One region of the Janibacter alkaliphilus genome, then DNA from elsewhere that is predicted to be linked to it. Evidence: predicted binding sites of a transcription regulator. Region 1 holds the regulator's gene; the other holds the start of a gene.

Region 1 (4,400 bases):
TGGGAGCGGCGGCGCGGGGATCCGGTGCCCACCCGCGAGCCGGCGGGCAGCTCGCCGAGGGTGAGCCCGTCCCGGGCGACGAGCGCGTCCCGAGGGTCCTCGCGGGGCGGCACGGCGGCCACCACGAGGCCCTCCTCGGGGGCGGTCGGCAGGTCCTTGAGGGAGTGCACGGCGAGGTCGACCCGGCCCTCGTGCAGCGCCTCGCGCAGCGCGCTGGCGAAGACACCGGTCCCGCCCATGGAGGCCAGCGGGGCGCGGTTGGTGTCGCCCTCGGTGACGATCTCGACGAGCTCGACGGTGTGGCCGGCGGCCCGCAGCCGGTCGGCCACCAGCCCGGACTGGGTGGTGGCCAGGGCGGAGCGGCGGGTGCCCAGACGAAGGGTGGTCATCGCAGCCCCCCGTCGGAGTGCAGGTCGAAGAGCTGCCGGATGGCCTCCTCGTACTCGCCGATCCGGCCGTCGACGGCCATCTCCTTGACCCGCACCGTGGGGCCGTGGAGCAGCTTCTCCACGATCCGGTGCATGGCCAGGCGCACCTCTTCGCGCTCTCGGTCGCTCATCTGCGGGGTGCGCTGGTGCAGCCGGTCGAGCTCGCGCTCCATCACCTGCTGGGCGGCCTCGCGCATCGCCCGGACGGCCGGCGCCGCGGCGCTGGCGGCGCGCTCGGTGCTGTGCCGGGAGACCTCCTCGGCGACGATCGCCCGGGCCCGGTCGACCTCCGGGGAGGTGCTGGCGCCGTCGACGGCCTGGCCGAGCTCGGCCAGACCCACCCGGAGCACGCCGCGCAGCCCGGCCACCTCGCTGGCCACGTCGTGCGGCAGCGCCAGGTCGACGTAGGCCTGCCGTCCGCCGCCGCGGGCCACCTGCGCGTCGGCCACGTCGGCGAGCTGGACGACCAGGCCGGCCGAGCCGGTGCACGAGATGACGACGTCGGCCCGGGCCAGCGCATCGGTGAGCCGGGTGGTGTCCACCGCGCTGGCGTCCAGCCGGGCGGCGAGCGCCTCGGCGCGGGCCAGGGTGCGGTTGAGCACGGTGAGCGAGCCGGCGCCGCGGCGGGCGGCCGTGGTGGCGGCGAGCCCGCTCATCGCGCCGGCGCCGATGACCAGGACGTGGGCGCCGCTCAGCGGGCCGACGTGCTGCTCGGCCAGGTCCAGCCCGGTGCTGACCAGCGACCGGCTGACCGCATCGATGTCGGTGTCGGTGTGCACCCGCTTGCCGGCCCGCAGGGCGCGCTGGACCAGCGCGTTCAGGGTGGGACCGACGTGCCCCTCGCTCTGGCTGAGGGCCAGCGCCTCACGCAGCTGGGCGAGGATCTGGGACTCGCCGACCGCCATCGAGTCCAGCCCGGCGGCCACGTTGAAGACGTGCGCCACCGCGGCCTCGCCGTACTGCAGGTCGAGGTGCTCGCGGAGCTGGTCGCGGCTGACCAGGGTGGCCTCGACTAGCGCGTCGGTGAGGTCGGCCACCGCCCCGTGGAAGGTGCCCACCTCGGCGTAGATCTCGGTGCGGTTGCAGGTCGAGACGACCACCGACTCGACGACGTCGTCGCTCTGCGAGGCCAGCGTCGCCAGCCGGGCGCGGCGGGTCTCGTCCAGGGCCGCCCGCTCCAGCACGTCGATCGGCGCGCGGTGGTGGCTCAGCCCGATGACCAGCAGGCTCATGACATCCCCCTGGCGACCTGGGCGACGTCGGGCAGACCGGCTCCGCCGGCGCGGCGCTGCTCGTGGAAGGCGAGGATCTGCAGCTCGGTGGAGAGGTCGACCTTGCGCAGGTGGACCTCCTCGGGCACGTGCACCACGCCGCCGGCGAAGTTGAGCACCGAGGTGACCCCGGCGGCGACGAGGGCGTCGGCGACCGTCTGCGCGGAGCCGGCCGGGGTGGCGATGACCCCGATGGAGGCGCTGCCCTCGGCGGAGAGCCGGGCCAGGGCGCTCATCGGCTCGACGGTCAGCCCGTCGATGACGGCCCCGACCACCTGCGGGTCGTGGTCGAGCAGGGCGACGACCTCGAACCCCTTCGTGGCGAAGCCGCCGTAGGAGGCCAGGGCACGGCCCAGGTTCCCCATGCCGACGATGACCACCGGCCAGTCGCGGGTCAGGCCCAGCGCCCGGGAGATCTGGTAGCTGAGGTGGGAGACGTCGTAGCCCACGCCGCGCACCCCGTAGGAGCCGAGGTGGCTCAGGTCCTTGCGGAGCTTGGCGCTGCTGACGCCGGAGGACTCGGCCAGCTCCTCGCTGGAGACCGAGGAGACGCCCCGCCCGGTCAGCTGGCCCAGCGCCCGCAGGTACCCAGGGAGCCGCGCCACCGTCGCGTCGGGGATCCCCGGCTTGGCGTTCGGCTCGGCGGACACGGGTGGCCTGCGCTCCTCTCCGGACCCATTCTCTACAGATGTCGAGAGGGTGGCGGGCCCGGAGCCGAGGTTACGCCCTTGTGAACAAATGCACAAAGTCAGCGCGGCCCGCTCCGGGTGAGCCTGGGCACGTGGCCGCCGGCTCAGCCGAGCGCGCGCCGCAGACGGGCCGGGTCCACCCGCCAGTAGTCGTGCTGACGACCGTCGACGAAGGTCACCGGGACCTGCTCGGTGTAGCGGCGCTGCAGCTCGGGGTCGCTGTCGACGTCGACCTCGGCGAGGTCTCCCCCGACCTCGGCGAGCACCTGCTGGATGACCGCGCGGGCCTCGTCGCAGAGGTGGCAGCCGTCCCGGCCGAGCAGCACCACGCGCGCGTCCGGCAGGCTCGGCCCGGGCCCGCCGGGCATCAGAAGAAGACCGAGCGCCGGGTGACCAGCACCGAGTACAGCGTCTGCTGGATGGTCTCGCGGACCTGATCGGTGAGGTCGAAGACGAGCATCGGGTCGTCCGCGGCTGCCGGGCCCAGCGAGGCGGTGTCGATCGGCGGCCCGAACTCGATGATCCACCGGCTGGGCAGCGGGATCAGGCCGAGCGGCCCGAGCAGCGGGAAGGTCGGCGTGATCGGCGCGTAGGGGGCGCCGATCAGCCGCGCGACCGTCTTCATGTTGCCGATCATCGGGTAGATCTCCTCGGCCCCGACGACCGAGCACGGGATGATCGGCACCTCGCTGCGGATAGCGGCCGAGACGAACCCGCCGCGGCCGAAGCGCTGCAGCTTGTACCGCTCGCGGAAGGGCTTGCCGACCCCCTTGAAGCCCTCGGGCCACACCCCGACGAGCTCGCCGGAGCGCATCAGCCGCTCGGCGTCGGGGTTGGTCGCCAGGGTGGCGCCGGTCTTGCGGGCGAAGTCGCCGACGAAGGGCATCTGGAAGACGAGGTCCGCGCCGAGCATCCGCAGGAAGCGGCTGCGAGGGTGGGAGTCGTGGATCGCCAGCTGGGTGATCACCGAGTCCATGGCGACGGTCCCGGAGTGGTTGGAGACCACCAGCGCGCCACCGTCGTCGGGGATGTTCTCGATCCCGCGCACCTCGACCCGGAACCACTTGTCCTTCAGCAGCCGCAGCACCGGGAAGGCGGTGTGCGTGGTGAAGTCCTCGTCGAAGCCGAAGTCGTCGACCCGGTAGTCGCCGGTGACCCGCCGGCGCAGGAACTCCAGGGTCTCGGCGAAGCGGCGCTCCCAGTCCTCGCCGGCGGCCGCGCCGGCCGCCTGACCCAGCGTGCGCGAGGCCAGCTGCCCGCTGGAGAGCAGGATCGAGAGCAGTTCGGCGACGCCGGGCGCCACCGTCTGACCGGAGTCCGGGGTGCGGCGCCCGGCATCCCCGTCGGCCGCCGCGCTCGCCGCAGGAGCGCTCGGCACGGCCGTCGGGCCGGTGCGCGCGGCGCTCGGGCGGCGACGCGGGCGGGAGGCTCCGGTGACCTGGGCGGTGGGCGGGGTGCAGTCGGGGTCGGGCACCACCCGCAGCGCCGGCTTGGTGGGCCGACCGGCGCGGCCCTCCTTCGTGCTCTTGGCGGCCTTCGTGCTCTTCGCCGGCGCGCCCCTGGTCGCCTTCGCGCCCTTGGTCGTCCTCGTGCTCTTGCTCGTGGTGGGCCGGGTGCTCGTGGCCGTGGTGCCGCTCCGGCTCGACTCCGCGGTCCCGGTCTCGACCGCGGCGACGGCCTCGGCGGACGGGCCGGTCAGCAGCGGGGTGCTGCGGCGCCGGGCCCGCTCGCCGCCGGCCCGGTCGGCGGCGGCGGCGACGCTGCCCGAGGTCTTCTTCGCCGGCCGCGCGGGGCTGGTCCTCGTGGTCTTGCTCGCCGCGGCCTTCGTGGTCGCCGTCTTGCGCGCACCGGCCTTCGTGGTCGCGGACCTCTTCGCCGTCGTCTTCTTCGCCGTGCTCTTCGCGGCGCCCTTCGTCGCGCTCGTCGAGGCGGTGGTCTTCTTCGTCGTGCCGGCCATCACTTCTCGCTCTCGTCGTTCGCGCCGACCAGTCGCATCGCCGACTCGGTGGCGT
Region 2 (4,400 bases), 1.2 Mb from region 1:
CCGGAGGTGTCCTGGCTCTGCCCGGCGCCGAACATGCCGCGGCGCTGCGAGACCTGCACCGGCCCGTCGGGCTGGTCGGCCTCGACGAGCTCGGCGGGGGTCGGGCCGGCCTCCTCGGCCTGGCCCGGGGTGACGTCCTTCTCGCTCATGCCAGCAGGTTCCTTCCGAGCAGCGACTCGTGGTCGTGCGTCGGGGCCATCGCCTCGGTGGGGGCGGCGCCCAGCGCGGCCTGCTCGGCGGCGCGGGCGGCGGCCACCCGGTTCACGCCGAGCTTGCTGGACTGGATCTGCTCGTGCAGCTCGATGATCGCGTTGAGCAGCATCTCCGGGCGCGGCGGGCAGCCCGGCAGGTAGATGTCCACCGGGATGATGTGGTCGACGCCCTGGACGATCGCGTAGTTGTTGAACATCCCGCCGGAGCTGGCGCAGACGCCCATCGAGATGACCCACTTGGGGTTGGCCATCTGGTCGTAGACCTGACGGACCACCGGGGCCATCTTCTGGCTGACCCGTCCGGCGACGATCATCAGGTCGGCCTGCCGCGGGGTGGCCGCGAAGCGCTCCATGCCGAAGCGGGCGAGGTCGTAGTGCGGGGTGCCGACGGCCATCATCTCGATGGCGCAGCACGCCAGGCCGAAGGTGGCCGGCCAGATGGACGCCTTGCGCATGTACCCGGCGACGTTCTCCAGGGTGGTCAGCGCGATGCCGGCCGGCAGCTTCTCCTCGAGTCCCATTCTCTCTCCCTTCCCTCTCTCAGTCCCACTCGAACCCGCCGCGGCGCCACACGTAGGCGTCGGCGATGAAGAACGCGTTGAACAGGAAGAGGACGACGGCACCGAGGGTGAAGGCCCCGAGCTGGTCGAAGGCGACCGCGAAGGGGTAGAGGAAGAGCGCCTCGATGTCGAAGATGATGAACAGCATCGCGGTGAGGTAGTACTTCACCGGGAAGCGGCCGCCCTCGGCCGCCTGGGGGGTGGGCTGGATGCCGCACTCGTAGGCCTGCGACTTGGCCACGTTCGCCCGGGCGGGGCCGACGACGAGGCTGGTCACCACCGACACGGCGGCGAAGCCGACGCCGATGGCGAAGAAGATGAGCAACGGGATGTACGGGTTCATCTCGTCAGCGCCTCGCTTCCGTCTCTGCGACCTGGTCCGATACTAGGCGCCCGGAGGTGTCCCAGGTCACACCCGGGGCCGTGGCGGTGCCCGTCGCGCCCGGGAGGACCGGGGCGTCGACCGTCGTGGCGCTCATGCGCTCGGGGCCAGTCGGGTCATCAGCTGGATGGCCCGGTCGTCGAGACCGCCGCCCTTCTCCTCGGGCAGGTTGGCCATGAGCTTGAGCATGAACTTCATGAGGGTGCGCCGCGGCAGCCCGTAGCGGGTGGCCAGGCGCATGATCTCCGGTCGGCCGATGAGCTTGGCGAACTCGGCCCCGAGCCGGAAGTAGCCGCCGTGCAGCTCGCGCATCCGCTCGGGGTAGCGCTGCAGCGCCTCCTCGCGGGCGGCCGGGGTGGGGGCGCGCAGCGCGTCGCCGATGATCTCGGCCGCCTCGTGCGCGGCCTCCAGGGCGTAGTCGATGCCCTCGCCGTTGAAGGGGTTGACCATGCCGCCGGAGTCGCCGACGAGCAGCAGACCGTCGGCGTAGAGCGGCTGGCGGTTGAAGGCCATCGGCAGCGCGGCCGCCTGGATCGGGCCGGTGATGGTGTCCTCGTTGATCCCCCACTCGGGAGGCATCGTCTCGACCCAGCGCCGCATGACGTCCTTGTAGTCGGTGCGGCCGAAGGCCTCGGAGGTGTTGAGCACGCCGAGGCCGATGTTGCTGCGGCCGTCGCCGAGGCCGAAGAGCCAGCCGTAGCCGGGCATGAGGATGCGCTGCCCGTCCTCGCCGGTGGTCCACAGCTCGAGGTGGCTCTCCATGTAGTCGTCGTCGTGGCGCGGGGTCTCGTAGTAGGCGCGCACCGCGACCGCCATCGGGCGGTCCTCACGCTTCTCCCGGCCCACCCCGATGGACAGGCGCGAGGAGACGCCGTCGGCGGCGACGACGACCGGGGCCCGGTAGGTCTCGCGCTCGCCGGTGGCCCGGCCGCGCTCGTCGACCACCTTCGCCTCGACGCCGCTGACCCGGCCGGACTCGTCCAGGACGGGGCCGGTGACGTTGCGCCGCTCCAGCAGCTCGGTGCCGCAGCGGGCGGCGTGCCGGGCGAGCACCTCGTCGAGGTCGCCACGGGCCCGGGCCATGCCGTAGCCGGGGAAGGAGGTGACCTCGGGCCAGTCGAGCTGCAGGCGCATGCCGCCGGCGATGATCCGCAGGCCCTTGTTGTGCGCCCAGCCGTCGGTCTCGGCCGACGGGATGCCCAGCGCCTCGATCTGCCGGACCGCCCGCGGGGTGAGCCCGTCGCCGCAGACCTTGTCCCGGGGGAAGGTGGACTTCTCCAGCAGCACGACGTCCAGGCCCGCCTTCGCCAGCCAGGCGGCGGTGGCGCTGCCACCGGGACCGGCACCGACGACGACGACGTCGGCGGAGCGATCGACGGTGGGACGCTCAGGAGTGCTGGTCACGAGTTCCTCGGCGGCTTGTGAAGTGTTTCACGAACTGCTCGGCACACTACTCCCGCGGAACCAGACCTGTTCACGAAGGCCTACCTAACCCCCGCCCGCCCCCAAGCCCCCGGCTACCACGCAGTAAGTGCTGTGATCACGACACTTACTGCGTGGTAGCTCGCGTCGTAGGTGGGTCGCGTCGTAGGTGGGTCGCGTCGTAGGTGGGTCGCGTCGTCGTAGGTGGGTCGCGTGTCGGCCGCGGGTCAGGGGCGGATCGCGCGGTGCAGCGCGACGATGCCGCCGGTGAGGTTCTGCCAGGCGACGTCCGTCCATCCGGCGGCGGCGATCCGGGTCGCCAGCTCGCGCTGGGCCGGCCAGGCCTGGATCGACTCGGCCAGGTAGACGTAGCTCTCCGGGTTGGAGCTGATCGCCCGGGCCACCGGGGGGAAGGCGGCCATGAGGTACTCGGAGTACACGGTGCGGAACCAGCGGTTGGTCGGCTGACTGAACTCGCAGATCAGCAGCCGCCCGCCGGGGCGGGTCACCCGCAGGAACTCGCCGAGGGCCGCCTCCTGGTCGCCGACGTTGCGGAAGCCGAAGGACATCGTCACCACGTCGAAGGAGGCGTCGGCGAAGGGCAGCCGGGTCGCGTCCGCCGCGGCGAAGTCGAGGTCGGGCCGCTGGGTGCGCCCCTGCCGGAGCATCCCGAGCGAGAAGTCCGCCGAGACCACGTCGGCGCCGGCGGCCCGCAGCGACACCGAGGACGACCCCGGGCCGGCCGCGATGTCCAGCACCCGCTCCCCCGGCGCCGGGTCGATCGCCGCGGTCACCGCGCGCCGCCACAGCCGGGTCTGCCCGAGCGACATCACGTCGTTCATGAGGTCGTACTTCGCCGCGGTCTCGTCGAACATCGACGCGACCGCCTGGGGGTCCTTGGCGAGGGAGGCGCGGGTCATGCGGCACATCCTCGCACCCGCGCCGGGCACTGGTCGTACCCTGGAGCAGCCATGACGTCACCCTCCCCGGCGGCACCGTCCCCGCTCATCGCCCGGACGACCGCCGTCCCCGCGGCCCGTGTCGGGGACCTGCTGGACGTGCTCCCGCCGACCGCCGACCCCGCCGCGGTGGTCTCCTGGGTCCGTCGGGGCGAGGGCCTCGTCGGCTGGGGTCGGGTGGCCTCGGTCAGCACCTCCGGCCCGGACCGCTTCGCCGACGCGGCGCGCTGGTGGCGGGAGACCACCCGGGAGTGCATCGTCCGCGACGACGTCGACCTGCCGGGCACCGGACCGGTCGCCTTCGGCACCATGACCTACTCGGGCAGCTCGCAGGAGGAGTCCACGCTCGTCGTGCCCGAGGTGCTCGTCGGGCGCCGCGGCCGGCAGGCCTGGGTGACGACGATGACCGTGGACGCCACCGTGCCCCCGGCCGACGTCGTCCCCGGACGGCGCACCCCGCCCCCGGCGCCGGGCCCGGTGCAGATCGGCGACGGGCGCCTCGACGCCACCTCGTGGGCGGCCGCGGTGGAGGAGGCGGTGGCCCGGATCAACGCGGGCGCCCTGGACAAGGTGGTGCTCGCCCGCTCGGTGCAGGCGCGGGCCGAGGCACCGGTCGACCCGCGCTGGCTGCTGCGGCGGCTGGCCGAGGGCTACGAGACGACCTGGGTCTTCGCCGTGGACGGGATGGTCGGGGCCACCCCGGAGATGCTCGTCCGGCTCGAGCGGGGCCTGGTCACCTCCCGGGTGCTCGCCGGGACGATCCGGCGCAGCGGCGACGACAGCCACGACCTCGCGCTGGCGGCGTCGCTGGCCCGCAGCAGCAAGGACCTCGAGGAGCACGAGTACGCGGTGCGCTCGGTGGCTG

What was found. Region 1 encodes Rex, which represses fermentation and respiration genes when NADH is low (regulators of the CRP and FNR family bind a similar motif). Its sites were predicted from a motif close to CTTGTGAANNNNTTCACAAG; they were not measured.
Region 2: BJY28_RS07815 (geranylgeranyl reductase family protein) is a predicted target of Rex. The motif match lies at 2,573-2,592, and genes of this name have one in related genera.

What each region holds. Positions count from the first base shown of each region.
Region 1 covers NZ_JACBZX010000001.1:384,059-388,458, forward strand. Annotated here, with positions in the region: gene hemC (hydroxymethylbilane synthase) at 1-389, opposite strand, end outside; gene BJY28_RS01800 (glutamyl-tRNA reductase) at 386-1,660, opposite strand; gene BJY28_RS01805 (redox-sensing transcriptional repressor Rex) at 1,657-2,349, opposite strand; gene BJY28_RS01810 (glutaredoxin family protein) at 2,493-2,756, opposite strand; gene BJY28_RS01815 (1-acyl-sn-glycerol-3-phosphate acyltransferase) at 2,756-4,345, opposite strand; gene BJY28_RS01820 (NAD-dependent epimerase/dehydratase family protein) at 4,345-4,400, opposite strand, start outside.
Region 2 covers NZ_JACBZX010000001.1:1,603,348-1,607,747, reverse strand. Annotated here, with positions in the region: gene BJY28_RS07830 (NADH-quinone oxidoreductase subunit C) at 1-149, opposite strand, end outside; gene BJY28_RS07825 (NuoB/complex I 20 kDa subunit family protein) at 146-733, opposite strand; gene BJY28_RS07820 (NADH-quinone oxidoreductase subunit A) at 753-1,115, opposite strand; gene BJY28_RS07815 (geranylgeranyl reductase family protein) at 1,248-2,558, opposite strand; gene BJY28_RS07810 (demethylmenaquinone methyltransferase) at 2,804-3,496, opposite strand; gene BJY28_RS07805 (isochorismate synthase) at 3,548-4,400, shown strand, end outside.